Regions from separate parts of the Bacillus sp. JZ39 genome, predicted to be linked through region 2. Evidence: riboswitches for the same ligand, from Rfam matches in the RefSeq annotation. Region 2 holds a riboswitch; the other holds the start of a gene.
The links. Region 2 has a riboswitch for cyclic di-AMP ahead of kimA (potassium transporter KimA). Riboswitches for the same ligand answer to the same signal wherever they lie in the genome.

Region 1: linked by a shared signal. The riboswitch ahead of ktrA (potassium uptake protein KtrA) and the one ahead of kimA (potassium transporter KimA) in region 2 are both predicted to bind cyclic di-AMP.

Annotation. Positions count from the first base shown of each region.
Region 1 covers NZ_CP096389.1:2,971,744-2,975,686, forward strand. The annotation lists gene gbsR (transcriptional regulator GbsR) at 188-730, shown strand; gene bslA (biofilm surface layer hydrophobin BslA) at 928-1,473, shown strand; cyclic di-AMP (ydaO/yuaA leader) riboswitch at 1,618-1,766, shown strand; gene ktrA (potassium uptake protein KtrA) at 1,839-2,507, shown strand; gene ktrB (Ktr system potassium transporter KtrB) at 2,514-3,851, shown strand; gene M1D65_RS15330 (YiaA/YiaB family inner membrane protein) at 3,887-3,943, opposite strand, start outside.
Region 2 covers NZ_CP096389.1:473,626-477,568, forward strand. The annotation lists gene M1D65_RS02390 (cellulose biosynthesis cyclic di-GMP-binding regulatory protein BcsB) at 1-1,944, shown strand, start outside; cyclic di-AMP (ydaO/yuaA leader) riboswitch at 2,080-2,223, shown strand; gene kimA (potassium transporter KimA) at 2,416-3,943, shown strand, end outside.

The DNA.
Region 1 (3,943 bases), 1.5 Mb from region 2:
TGACGTAAATAAAGTTTGTTAAATAAAAATTTAATGTTTTTAACAACCTTAATCTAACATATGGTTTTTAAACTGTCAAAGTCCCATTTTGATTTTTCTTTTTGACTTTTCCTCATGTTTCGTTAAGATAAAGAACATAAAGAAATAACTTAACGAATTTAATTTTCTAAAGGAAAAGAGGGTCAGTATGGATGAAAATCCAGAATTTGCAGCTATAGAACAGGCTCGGGATCTTGTTATTGACTCCATTGCTGAAACGATGGATCTTTATGGAATTACCCGCAGTGTCGGGATTTTATATGGGACGATGTATATGAGGGATGAGATGACGCTTGACGAAATGCGTGAGGAGTTGCAAATGAGCAAACCAAGCATGAGCACTGGCGTCAAAAAGCTTCAAGACTTAAATGTAGTGAAAAAAACATTTCACCGGGGCATCCGCAAGCATACATTTGTGGCTGAGAAGGATTTCTTTAAATTTTTCACAAATTTCTTTCCACCTAAATGGGAGCGGGAGGTTCAAGTGAATGTAACAGCGATCGAGGAAGCACAAGCTGATTTACAAAAGGTTTTAAGCAAGGAAGATCTCGATGAGGATATCAAAAATGAAGCACTGCAGTTATATGATCAGCTGGAAAGCTCTAAAGCTTACTATGACTGGCTGAAACGGCTTGCTGAATCGGTGCAGACCGGAGAAATTTTTAAATTTATACCGATCGAAACAAAGTAAAGCAGAAAACGCCTGGGAAACCAGGCGTTTTTTTGATGTAACTACTACAAATTTGAAAAATACGGGAAAAACACCCCATTTACTTCCAAAATATTTGATGGTAATTTTATGTAGGTAAAATTTGTATTTGGCCTTTCAGAGGAGGTGAAAAGCGGGCAGGCCTGTTTAATTTATCATTTTTTAGGGGGAATTTTGTTATGAAACGCAAATTATTATCTTCTTTGGCAATTAGTGCATTAAGTCTCGGGTTACTCGTTTCTGCACCTACAGCTTCTTTCGCGGCTGAATCTACATCAACTAAAGCTCATACTGAATCCACTATGAGAACACAGTCTACAGCTTCATTGTTCGCAACAATCACTGGCGCCAGCAAAACGGAATGGTCTTTCTCAGATATCGAATTGACTTACCGTCCAAACACGCTTCTCAGCCTTGGCGTTATGGAGTTTACATTGCCAAGCGGATTTACTGCAAACACGAAAGACACATTGAACGGAAATGCCTTGCGTACAACACAGATCCTCAATAACGGGAAAACAGTAAGAGTTCCTTTGGCACTTGATTTGTTAGGAGCTGGCGAATTCAAATTAAAACTGAATAACAAAACACTTCCTGCCGCTGGTACATATACTTTCCGTGCGGAGAATAAATCATTAAGCATCGGAAATAAATTTTACGCAGAAGCCAGCATTGACGTGGCTAAGCGCAGCACTCCTCCGACTCAGCCTTGCGGTTGCAACTAATGTAAAAGACCGGTTAACGCCGGTCTTTTTTGCGTTTTACCCTCCCCTTTTTCTCTAATCCCCGTTATCTTTTTTCTGGTTTAAAATTTAAATTGACAAACACTAGAAACAGGAGTAAATTCTTGAGTGTTCAATTTCATACAGTCTCTTTTACCGCTTAATCAAACACGAACGGGGGAACCAACGATTGGCTGTTTTATTAACAGCCTTGGGGTGAATCTTACTAAGTAAGAGGGGGTACTCTGAATCCCTAATCCGACAGCTAACCTCGTAGGCGTATACAGAGAGGAGGTCTATTATCGGCCATTCTTTGCAATGGTCTTTTTTGTTTCAAAAACGTTAATTCACTAAGGGAGATATGAACATTGGGAAGAATTAAAAATAAGCAATTTGCCGTGATCGGGCTGGGCCGGTTTGGCGGCAGCATTTGTAAAGAACTTCATAGAATGGGGCATGAGGTCCTTGCGGTTGATATCAACGAAGAAAAGGTCAATGCATATGCTTCTTACGCCACTCATGCGGTAATTGCCAACGCCACCGAAGAAAACGAATTGCTTTCATTAGGAATACGCAATTTTGAATATGTGATTGTTGCCATCGGAGCAAATATTCAAGCGAGTACGCTGACCACCCTATTATTAAAGGAGCTTGATATTCCAAATATTTGGGTAAAGGCTCAAAACTATTATCATCACAAGGTGCTTGAAAAAATCGGCGCTGACCGCATTATTCATCCTGAAAAAGATATGGGGGTTAAAATCGCACAAAGCCTTTCAGACGAAAATGTTTTGAATTACATTGATCTATCTGATGAATACAGTATTGTCGAGCTGCTGGCTACGCGCAAGCTAGATTCAAAATCGATTATTGACCTGAATGTAAGAGCAAAGTACGGCTGCACGATCCTGGCCATCAAACATCATGGAGATATCTGTCTTTCCCCCGCGCCTGAAGACATCATTCACGAGCAAGATTGCCTGGTGATCATGGGCCACAAAAAGGATATTAAACGTTTTGAAAACGAAGGGATGTAGACAAAGGTGACACTTCAAAAGGATAAAGTGATCAAATGGGTTCGGTTTACACCGCCTCAAGTGCTTGCCATTGGTTTTTTCCTTACCATTATCATCGGGGCTGTCCTATTAATGCTTCCGATTTCCACTACGAAGCCATTGTCGTGGATAGATGCCCTTTTTACTGCGGCTTCCGCTACAACTGTTACAGGGCTTGCTGTTGTCGATACCGGTACTCAATTTACGGTATTCGGGCAAACAGTAATTATGGGGCTGATTCAGATTGGCGGGCTTGGATTTATGACATTTGCGGTCTTGATCGTCATGATATTAGGAAAAAAAATCGGCTTAAAAGAACGAATGCTCGTCCAGGAAGCCTTAAACCAGCCGACAATCGGCGGTGTCATTGGCCTTGTCAAAGTCCTGTTTCTGTTTTCGATCAGTATTGAATTGATAGCAGCACTCATTTTATCCATCCGGCTTGTACCTCAATACGGCTGGTCATCCGGCTTGTTTGCAAGTTTGTTTCACGCAATATCTGCTTTTAACAATGCCGGGTTTTCGTTGTGGCCTGATAATTTGATGAGCTACGTTGGCGATCCTACAGTGAACCTCGTGATTACTTTCTTATTTATTACAGGAGGGATCGGATTTACGGTTCTGTTTGATGTGATGAAAAATCGGCGTTTTAAAGCTTTTTCTTTACATACAAAGCTCATGCTTACAGGAACGCTGATGTTGAATGCGATTGCTATGCTTACGGTCTTTATTTTAGAATACAGCAACCCCGGCACGCTCGGCCACCTGCATATAGTGGATAAACTGTGGGCGTCCTATTTTCAGGCAGTGACGCCGAGAACCGCAGGCTTCAATTCTCTAGATTTCGGAAGCATGAGAGAAGGAACAATTGTATTTACTTTATTATTGATGTTTATCGGAGCAGGAAGCGCATCAACGGCGAGCGGCATTAAGCTGACTACGTTCATCGTGATTTTAACATCTGTTATTGCTTACTTGAGAGGTAAAAAAGAAACGGTTATTTTCCGCCGTTCCATCAAATATCCGATTATCATTAAAGCTTTAGCTGTGAGCGTCACCAGTTTGTTCATCGTGTTTTTAGGGATTTTCGCCCTGACGATCACAGAACAAGCGCCATTTCTTCAAATTGTGTTTGAAACCTTTTCCGCATTCGGAACTGTCGGCCTTACGATGGGGCTTACTCCTGAACTGACAACAGCTGGCAAGTGTATCATCATTGTCATCATGTTTATCGGAAGAATTGGTCCTTTAACGTTCGTGTTTTCATTCGCAAAAACAGAGCAATCAAATATCCGTTATCCTGATGGCGAAGTGTTTACAGGGTGATATCAAAAAAATCCGGCGTGCAGTCGCCGGATTTTTTATGATTCGATATGAGATTGATTTTGTCTTTTTTCCTGTTCCGCGATGATTTCGTT
Region 2 (3,943 bases):
AAAGACAGCGCAGAGCTGACGTATCAGATCCCGGCAGGCGCTTCTTCAGGCAATCAGCAATTGGTAATCGAATACGAGGCATCAAATCTTTTAATTTCTCCATCATCGTTAACGGCTATCATTGATGATGAACCGGTCAAGACGTTAAAGCTTGATGGTGATTCCAAACGGAAAACAGTGAAGCTGAATTTGAATAAAAGCCAGTCTGCGCAAGGCTATCACAACGTATCGTTGAAATTCTACGGCGTAATGAAAGAGGGCGTGTGCGTCAGACAGGATACATCAGGCAACTGGATCAAAATTTATCCGGACAGCCGGCTGACACTTGCTGACAGCAGTGAAGCGAAGGGAACGTCGCTGGACCATTATCCGTATCCTTTCGCCCAATCTGGAAATACAGCGGAAGAAACAGCCATCGTCATTCCGGATCACCCAAGTTCAGCAGAAATAGAAGCTGCTGTTAAAACAGAAGGCTATTTGAAAACGGTGGACAGCAGTGTCAGTATTGCGTATGTCACGGAATCTGAACTGAAAAAAATCGATAAGCCGACGATTGTTATCGGCGTGGACAAGCATTGGAACGGCAAAGTGAAAAACCTGTTGAAACAAGCCGGGCTACAGGCAAAAGGAGAAAACCTTCTGCTTGCGGAGCGGGTGCTGAAAGCAGAGGGCAAACAGCAGCCGGTTCTGTTTGCGCAAGCGGCGTCCGAGGACGCGCTCACTAAAAAAATCAGCGTGATGACAGATCAGACATATACAGGCCAGCTCAGCGGCGATACACTTTCAATCAGCAAGCTTCAGCAGACTGAAAAAAAAGAAAGCGATAAGCTGACCCTTGAGAATTTTGGAGCGGGCGATATCACAATTGGAGCCGACAAAACATCTTCAGCACATTATTTTTATCCGGCTTCGGCTGTTTTAGATGAAAACCAATTGGCGAAGCTGTCGCTTAAACTGAAAAAGTCTGAAACGATTCAAGCCTCAACGGCTGAAAACGAGTCAGCCTCTCAGGCCGCAGAACTGAAAGTGATGATCAACGGCCAGCCGCACTCGGTCCGGCTTGATGAATTAGGAAAAGAAGATAAAAACGGATTCTATCATGTCACAGTGAAAGTGGACCCTAAGCTGCTGCAAAAAAACCGCTACATTGATATTCAGTTCGTCACGACCGGTTTAAAGGAAAACAACCCTTGCAACACCACTGATGAAGAAAAGTGGGTTTTTATCGATAAAAACAGTACATTATCATACGCCATCAAAGGCATGTCTCCGTCAGCGGATTTTCAAGAGTGGCCGCTGCCTTACGCCGGAAACCAGGATCAAACAACGTTAATCGTGCTTCCTGACACCGTAAGCCAATCGAAGCTAGAGGAGCTTTCTCTCGTGACGGAATCCTTTGGCAGCGAAGCACAGCATTCATATACGGTAAAGAAATCATCTGACGTTACAGCAAATGATGCGAAAGGACGAAACCTCATTTTCATAGGAGGGATCAATCAATTTTCTCTTCTGAAGGAGAAATCATCAGATCTGCTTGTGCCGCAGGAAAAGAACGGATCGTTTGATGTATCTGGTTTCGAGATGCTGAATGAGACGACAAAACAAGTGGTATTTACCCAAGCATCGGTTTGGGATTCACGCTATACAATGGCTGTCTTTGCACCGTTAAAAGGAGATGGCGCGGCTGTCACAAAAGAGATCATCAGTTATCTGAACAGCAACGATGAGTCAGCAACCGTCCTTAATGAAACAAACAGCCAGCAGGTGTTTACAAACCACCAGCAGCTCAAATCGGAAACAAACAGTTCCGATGCAGAACAACTAACACAGGATCATAGCCAGAAATGGATGTATATTGGTGTGCTGGCACTCATTATGGTGATTGCGGCAGTGTTCATTTGGATTGCCGTAAGACGCAGAAAAAGAAAGACAGATACAGAATAAAACAGAGGCGATTTTAGCCTCTGTTTTTTTATTTTTGGTAAGTAAATTCCATTTGTGGAACCTGTCATTTTATTTTTTTCTCTCAGCCAATAAGCCTCTTTACAACGTGCGGGAACGGGAGTATGATCTCTTTTAGAAAACAAATCGCTTAATCTGAAATCAGAGCGGGGGACCCAATAGAACGGCTTTTTGCCGTTGGGGTGAATCCTTTTTAGGTAGGGCTAACTCTCATATGCCCGAATCCGTCAGCTAACCTCGTAAGCGTTCGTGAGAGGAGATGAATGAAACCTGTGTTCGATGTTATGGCACAGGGGCATCCGTTTGCCTCTGTGTTTTTTGTTGTTCATTTTTGAATGCAAATCGCATACAGAGACATCATAGCAGAAAGGACTATCAACAACATGTGAGAGCAAGACACTGATGTTTTATTGTTTTAATTGAAAAATGAGAAATTAAAAGGGGAAGACATCGATGTATCATTCAATCAAACGTTTTTTGATTGGGAAACCACTAAAATCCCAAGCAGCTGGAGAGCAAAAACTGACGAAATTAAAAGCCTTGGCTATGCTTTCCTCAGATGCGCTGTCATCTGTTGCATATGGGACAGAACAAATTCTAATCATTTTGGCAACAATCAGTGCTGCCGCATTTTGGTACTCCATTCCGATTGCGGTTGGCGTTCTCATATTACTGCTCGCACTGATTCTTTCATACAGGCAAATTATTTACGCTTATCCGCAGGGCGGCGGGGCGTATATCGTTTCTAAAGAAAATCTCGGTGAAAAACCGGGATTGATTGCGGGCGGTTCATTGCTTGTTGATTATATTTTAACAGTAGCGGTAAGTATTTCCGCAGGCACGGACGCCATCACGTCAGCCTTTCCTGCATTGCATGATTATCATGTGCCGATCGCTATTTTTCTCGTGTTAGTGATTATGATTTTGAACCTGCGCGGTCTTTCGGAATCGGCATCCATTCTTGCCTACCCGGTTTATCTGTTTGTGGTGGCGCTTTTGGTTCTCATTGCAGTCGGGTTGTTTAAACTTATGACAGGACAAATAGACCAGCCAGCCCATCATACACCGCTGGGCACACCTGTAGCCGGCATTACGCTGTTTTTGCTGCTTAAGGCTTTTTCCTCCGGATGCTCAGCGTTGACCGGGGTTGAGGCCATTTCTAACGCGATTCCTGCATTCAAAAACCCGCCTGCGCGAAACGCGGCAAGAACGCTTGCGATGATGGGGATTTTGCTGGCGATTCTGTTCTCCGGCATCACGGTGCTCGCGTACGGGTATGGTACGGCGCCGAAGCCTGATGAAACAGTGGTTTCACAAATTGCGTCCGAAACCTTCGGACGGAATGTGTTCTACTATGTCATCCAAGGTGTCACATCGCTTATTTTGGTTCTTGCGGCAAATACGGGATTTTCAGCCTTCCCGCAGCTTGCCTTCAACCTGGCGAGAGACCAGTATATGCCGCGAATGTTTACAGTCAGGGGCGACCGCTTAGGCTTCTCAAATGGGATTATCTTTTTAGGCTTTGCCTCCATTGTTCTCATTATCTTATTCGGAGGACAGACGGAGCACTTAATCCCGTTATATGCTGTGGGCGTATTTATTCCATTTACGCTTTCACAAACCGGCATGTGCATGAAATGGATCAAGCAAAAACCAAAAGGCTGGATCGGAAAAATGCTGATCAACTCCTGCGGTGCTCTGATATCGTTTATGGTTCTATCCATTCTGTTTGTGACGAAGTTTAATGTCGTATGGCCTGTGTTAATCTTTATGCCTATCGTCGTTTTGCTGTTTTTTGCGATTAAAAATCACTATACAGCGGTTGGTGAACAGCTTCGCATCGTAGACAAAGAGCCGGAAGAAATCAAAGGCACCGTTGTGATTGTGCCTGTGGCCGGTGTCACCACCGTCGTGCAAAAATCGATTCACTATGCGAAATCACTGTCCGATCAAGTGATCGCCGTTCACGTGTCATTTGACA